DNA from 3 places in the Paenibacillus sp. PDC88 genome. Region 1 is predicted to be linked to each of the others. Evidence: predicted binding sites of a transcription regulator. Region 1 holds the regulator's gene; each other region holds the start of a gene.
What was found. The regulator CtsR, encoded in region 1, represses protease genes until heat stress. The targets are predictions, from matches to a motif close to ATGGTCAATAAAGGTCAAACA.
Positions count from the first base shown of each region.

Region 2: a site for CtsR is predicted at 777-797, ahead of clpP (ATP-dependent Clp endopeptidase proteolytic subunit ClpP). Genes of this name have one in related genera too.
Region 3: a site for CtsR is predicted at 1,374-1,394, ahead of clpP (ATP-dependent Clp endopeptidase proteolytic subunit ClpP). Genes of this name have one in related genera too.

Region 1 is NZ_FNNT01000015.1:945-3,217, reverse strand. Features, by position in the region: gene BLW49_RS26110 (protein-arginine kinase McsB) at 1-283, opposite strand, end outside; gene BLW49_RS26105 (protein-arginine kinase activator protein McsA) at 315-836, opposite strand; gene BLW49_RS26100 (CtsR family transcriptional regulator) at 887-1,348, opposite strand; gene eis (GNAT family N-acetyltransferase) at 1,748-2,273, opposite strand, start outside.
Region 2 is NZ_FNNT01000008.1:191,095-193,367, forward strand. Features, by position in the region: gene tig (trigger factor) at 1-555, shown strand, start outside; gene clpP (ATP-dependent Clp endopeptidase proteolytic subunit ClpP) at 936-1,526, shown strand; gene clpX (ATP-dependent protease ATP-binding subunit ClpX) at 1,539-2,273, shown strand, end outside.
Region 3 is NZ_FNNT01000016.1:24,462-26,734, forward strand. Features, by position in the region: gene BLW49_RS26645 (SIMPL domain-containing protein) at 1-578, shown strand, start outside; gene clpP (ATP-dependent Clp endopeptidase proteolytic subunit ClpP) at 657-1,256, opposite strand; tRNA gene BLW49_RS26655 (tRNA-Arg) at 1,461-1,535, opposite strand; gene BLW49_RS26660 (sugar-binding transcriptional regulator) at 1,868-2,273, shown strand, end outside.

The sequences.
Region 1 (2,273 bases):
TGATCAAATGTTTTTCCACCAGAACTTCTTTATCGAATTGATCCAGTTCATTCAGATTCAGTACATGGAATTCACCAAACCTATGAACCTCCTCAAATCCAAGAACATCAATAATGTTACGACGTACTTCTCTCGACTGCTCTTCTGTTGCCAGCATTGGAAACGGAAAGCTCTGTATATTACGAGCGACTCTTACCCGGCTACTGATGACAATCTCTGAGTCAGCAGCGGTATTCCGCATCCAATCACTAAGTGGTTTTTCGGTAAACCGGATATCCGACATGGTGCACACCTCCTTACTCTATTACCAAACTTTACTCCTGTGCTATCTCTTTTTCAAGCTCACGAATCTGGTCACGCAATTTAGCGGCCTCTTCGAATTCCTGCAGATTGATCTTCTCCTGCATTTCACGCTTCAATTCATCCACTCTGCGTTTCAAATGAATTTTCTCACCTGCGCGAACCGGGACTTTCCCGATATGTGTAGTGTTGCCATGCACCCGCTTCAGCAGCGGATCCAAGCGGTTTGAGAAATGATTATAGCAGGAACTGCAGCCAAATCGATTCAGCTTACTGAACTGACTAAATGTCATTCCGCATTGCTCACAGCGAAGCGTCTCCGGTGAGGGTGCTCCCGCTGTTTTATATTTACCTGACTCAAAATCCATAAGTCCTGACAAGAGCCCGTGAATAGAAAAGCCATTAGAGATGCCTGAGATATGGTCACCTTTTTCCTTCGCACAGTTCTCACAGATATGGAATTCCGTCTTCTCTCCGTTTACAATCTTCGTAAAATGGAGCGTAGCCGGGCGTTCATTACATTGTTGACACATCATGACCGCTTACCTCCTTTGCCTTACATTCTTGATCATATGAACAATCCTATTCATTTGCCCAAGACCGAGATCAGCATTGCTTTGAGCATTCGAGCGCGAATCTGATCACGATAGGGAAGTTTAATAAGCAGTACTTCTCGCGATATAGCCGCTTTGACCAAAGCAGCCTCTCTACGGTTGAGGAATCCGGCCTCTTCCAGCTGATAGATAAGCCCTTCTGCTGACGTCTGATTAATCTCATCTCCAATATGCTGATGAAAATGCCCATTTAGAGCAAACTGTGCAGGAAGCTCCACACGCTGAATGCGAATATAGCCGCCTCCGCCACGCTTACTTTCCACCAGATAGCCTTTCTCAAGGGTAAACCTTGTGCTGATGACGTAATTAATCTGAGACGGTACACAAGAGAACTTATCAGCGAGATCGTTTCTTTGGATCTCAATCATGCCCTCAGAGCTATCCTGCAAAATATTTTTCAGATATTGCTCGATAATATCAGAAATATTGCGCATTCTACATCCCCCACTATATTAGCCCCTTAAATAACTTAAATTCATTACATTAAATTACAATGCTAATCTGTATCTAAGGGAAAGGCTTCCCAACTGGGGTCACTATCCATCCTTAAAATTACCCATCTTGGACGGATTGCGAATCTCATTCATCTAGAAAACTCCATGAGAAGTCCTGCTACCCCTGATACATTACTCTGTTTGATCTCTGTTGACTTTGACTTTCTTTGACTTTGTATTCATTATACCACATTATGTAGAATTCTCAAGAGGGGTTCCTTTTTCATTTTTCTCATTTTGACCTAAAATATGCGTCTTACGAAAAAAACTCCCCTGCATTGTTCAGGAGAGTTCGATCTTCAAGTGTCATACTTCGGCTAAGAAGCATCAAAGTTAAATTTAGAAGAAGTCCATAAAAAGTGTTCGTCCGGCAGGAATCACTCGATCCAGCTCTGTTGCTCGAAGCGGATTACCTGCTAATCGTTCCATTAAATAAAGTTCACGTGGCCGCTTGTAGCCCATAAATAACGCTGTAATGGATTGAATGTCACCAGATATATCAGCAGTTAACTTATCATCAGAAGAAAGAGGTTCTATATTACCTTGTCCATCCTCGCTTACAGTCAGGTGCCAATATCCCGTATTCCATGATGCGACAGAATCTTCTACTTGGATGACCAGATCCAAGCTGTGATTCACTTCAAACGGATATAGAGCAATAAAAGCACTAAGATCGACAATACGTGCCATAAAATAAGGAACAAGCTCCTGCTTCACTCTCGGCTCAGGTAACAAGAAGGGCAGCTCGTCATCTACAGGTACCATATTCATCTTAAACTGTTCACTAGGATGGTTTGCAAAATAAGTCAGCAGCGCCCGGCGTGCATTCTCATTCAGATAAACAAATTCATCGCATATAAGCTCT
Region 2 (2,273 bases), on a different contig from region 1:
GAATTCGATACTCTTGCTGAGTACAAAGAAGATCTTACGAAGCAGCTGTCTGAGCGCAAAGCAGAAGAAGCAAAAGCAAACCAAGAGAATGTTGTTGTTGAAAAAGCGGCTGCTAACGCAGAAGTTGAAATTCCACAAGGAATGATTAACAGCGAAGTTCGCAACATGATGCGTGACTTTGACAACCGTCTTCGTCAACAAGGCATGAACCTTGAAATGTTTATGAGCTTCTCTGGTCAAACGGAAGCAGATCTTCAAAACCAAATGAAAGGCGATGCTGAGAAGCGCGTTCGCAACAACCTGGTTCTTGAAGCAATTGGTAAGCAAGAGAACATTGAAGTATCCGATGAGGATGTTAACGAAGAGCTGAATAATATGGCGACTTCCTTCAGACGTACTCCAGAAGAGATTCGTCAAATTCTCGAAAGCAACGGTTCTTTCGACAGCCTTCGTGAAGAAGTTCTGCTTCGTAAAACGATTGACTTCCTTCTTGCAAACAGCGTAGAAGTTGACGCTCCAGCTGAGGAAGCTGCTGTAGAAGCAACTGAAGAATAAGATTACACATCCATCACGTTAGAAATATAACAGATAAGGCACGTAAAGTATTTTACTAAACGTGCCTTATTTCTTCTCATGAATATCCATTTTATAGTTAAATATATTATTAAATGGTAATCAGTGAGATGTCGTGATATTTTAACTGTACCTTCCATATACTTGAGTTATAGGTCTTAGCTCCATAGGATGGAAGTCCGATTTGCACATACATAAAAAAAATGGTTAAATATGATCAAGCTTTCTCTTTAGCAGTTACTTGGCTGAGGAAAGTAGTCATAAATGACATTGAACAGGGAACATGATAAAATTAAGACTGATATTTATTTAACCCTGATTAATGTGGCAGTAAGATTCTATTATGGAGAAGAGGTCGGAACATGAATCTCGTGCCTATGGTTGTTGAACAAACTAATCGCGGTGAACGTTCTTACGATATATATTCAAGACTATTGAAGGATCGTATTATCTTCCTCAGCGGTGCAATAGATGATGATGTGGCCAACAGCGTTATTGCTCAGCTCTTATTCTTGGCTGCAGAGGATCCGGAGAAGGACATCAGCTTATATATCAATTCACCAGGTGGTTCTGTTACTGCAGGGTTGGGTATATATGATACAATGCAATTTATTAAGCCAGACGTTTCAACCATCTGCGTAGGGATGGCTGCCAGCATGGGCTCACTACTGCTCACTGCGGGTGCACCTGGCAAGCGCTTTGCGCTGGAGAACAGTGAAGTTATGATACATCAGCCGCTTGGCGGGATCCAAGGTCAGGCATCCGATATTCAAATTCACGCCGACTGGATTATTAAAACGCGTCAGAAGCTTAATCAGATCTATGTGGAGCGTACGGGTCAACCCCTTGATAAAATCGAGCGTGATACGGACCGCGACTATTTTATGAGCGCGGAAGAAGCTTTAGAATACCGTATCATTGACCAAGTACTCACCAGACCGATTAATTCTTAAAGGGGTGGTTAGATGTTTAAATTTAACGATGAGAAAGGGCAGCTTAAATGTTCTTTCTGTGGTAAATCCCAGGAACAGGTTCGTAAGCTTGTCGCTGGACCAGGGGTATATATTTGTGATGAATGCATCGAGCTGTGTGCAGAGATTGTAGAGGAAGAACTCGGTCATGACGAAGAGATTGATCTGAAGGATATTCCAAAACCGATGCAGATTCGTGATATTTTGGATCAGTATGTTATCGGTCAGGAGCAAGCGAAGAAATCGCTGTCTGTTGCCGTTTATAATCATTACAAGCGCATTAATACACAGAGCAAGATTGACGATGTAGAAATGTCGAAGAGTAACATTCTGCTATTGGGACCAACGGGCTCTGGTAAAACGCTCTTGGCTCAAACTATGGCTAAGATTTTGAACGTTCCATTTGCGATTGCAGACGCTACCTCGCTCACAGAAGCAGGGTACGTAGGTGAAGACGTTGAGAATATTCTGCTCAAGCTCATTCAAGCTGCCGATTATGATGTAGAGAAGGCAGAGCGCGGCATTATTTATATCGATGAGATTGATAAAGTAGCACGTAAGTCGGAGAACCCTTCGATTACACGTGATGTATCCGGTGAAGGCGTACAGCAGGCCCTCCTCAAAATTCTAGAGGGTACGGTTGCTTCCGTTCCACCACAAGGCGGACGTAAGCATCCTCATCAGGAATTCATCCAAATCGATACGACAAATATTTTGTTCATCTGCGGC
Region 3 (2,273 bases), on a different contig from region 1:
TGTCTATTGGTGCATCATCGGAAGCGGATACTGCCGCTGCGGCACAAAAAGCGAATGCAGCCAAAATTCAAAAGATCACTACACTCTTGAAGAATACCTGGAAAGTGGACAGCAAGGATATTCAGACGAATCAATTCTACGTACAGCCCAATTATACTTACAGCGAGAAAGACGGACAGAAAATTAAAGGCTACACCGCTTATCACACACTTAAAGTGTCTTATCGTAACCTAGAGAAAGTCGGTGAGCTGCTGGATGCTGCGACCAATGCAGGGGCTAACCAGATCGATAATGTTGTGTTCTCCATCGAAGATACAGAAGCGTTTGAAACACAAGTGATAGACAAGGCGATGGCGAATGCGAAGCTTAAAGCGGGAGCGATCGCAAATGCCGCACAGCGTCAGCTGGGTATCGTTCTTAGTGTCAGCCAGGGAAGTATTGATGAACCGGTAGCTTATTACAAGGAATCCATGGAACTGCAGTCTGCTGCTTCGAGTCAAGACAGCGCCAATACAGCAATTGAGAGCGGAGAGATCAAGCTGTCTACACAGCTGACGGTTCGATATGAGCTGAAGTGAGATTTTTTACTCCATGGGATCTAGAAAAATAAAAAATCCTCGGTCCTGAAGTTCAGGATCGAGGATTTTTGTTGTGTTTTACAGGCCTTGAGCAGCTGTGGAAGACTCCAGAACTTGGTCAACCAAACCGTATGCCTTCGCTTCTTCAGCGGACATGAAGTTATCGCGGTCTGTGTCACGCTCAATGCGCTCCAGCGGCTGTCCTGTACGTTCAGCCAGAATGTGGTTCAGCTTATCACGCATTTTGAGAATACGGCGTGCGCGAATTTCTATATCAGAGGCTTGACCTTGTGCTCCACCAAGCGGCTGATGGATCATGACTTCACTGTTAGGGAGAGCAAAGCGCTTGCCCTTCGCACCTGCGTTAAGCAGGAAGGCACCCATTGAAGCAGCCATACCCATACAGATTGTGGAGACATCGGGCTTAATAAATTGCATCGTATCATATATCGCCATACCCGCAGTGATGGAACCGCCTGGGCTGTTAATGTATAAATGAATGTCTTTCTCTGGATCTTCCGCAGCTAGGAACAGCATTTGAGCAATGATGGAATTAGCGACGACATCGTTGACATCACTGCCAAGGAAAATAATGCGATCTTTCAGCAGTCTGGAATAAATGTCATAAGCGCGTTCACCGCGATTGCTTTGTTCTACGACCATAGGAATATAACTCATGCGAAAAACCTCCTCAAAAAAATTTAGAGTTTAAGTTCACGAGACACGAGAACAGGAACTACATCTACATATACTCACTGTTTCCGTATTAACCACATCATAAACAATTTCAAACAAAAAGTCAAAGAAAGTCAAACTATTTTGATAAAAAAAGAAACCTGCTCGGTTTCATCGGTTAATTGTATATGGAACCATTAATAATAATGGCGCGCCCGCGAGGAATCGAACCTCGATCTCAGGCTCCGGAGGCCTACGTCATATCCGTTGGACCACGGGCGCATATTGTAACTGTCCGTGACAGCAATATTGATTATATCCGAATGTAAAAAAATTTGCAAGAGAGTCTCTTGATCGAGTTTGATGTGAGCCATATATGTACAACCTATGGATGAAGGGAATAAATGAAGGCTGAGAGAATGAATGTATGGCTTTTGAATTGTGATATTTTACACAAGCGAATAAAGGGAAAAGGCTTTGTAAAATATACTTTTGGACCCCTTGCATCACACGTCAGATTTAGTTAAAATATACGTGGGACTTAAAAAGTTAACCCGGGACATTTTTAGTCCACCTCAGAGACCGGAATGAAGGAGCTTGCGGAAGTGGATAGCATGCGAACGATATTAGAAGTGCAGAAGCAGCTTCTACCTGATCTCATGGACGTAATGAAGAAGAGGTATACCATTCTACGCCAGATCATGATTTCGGAAGTGATTGGAAGGAGAACTCTTGCGAACGCTATGGATATGACAGAGCGTGTACTTAGAGCAGAGACGGATCTGCTGAAGTCGCAAGGACTCATCGAGATCGAGACGGTGGGAATGAGAATCAGCCAGGCTGGAGAAGAGCTGCTTGAAATGCTTGAACCGGTAGCCAAGGAACTGTTTGGACTATCGGAGATGGAAGAGCAGATTAGAAGAACTTATGGACTTCGTAAGGTCATTGTCGTTCCAGGCGATTCGGAGAACTCGGAGTATGCCAAGCGTGAGCTTGGACGTGCCGGTGCCAAGGCGCTTC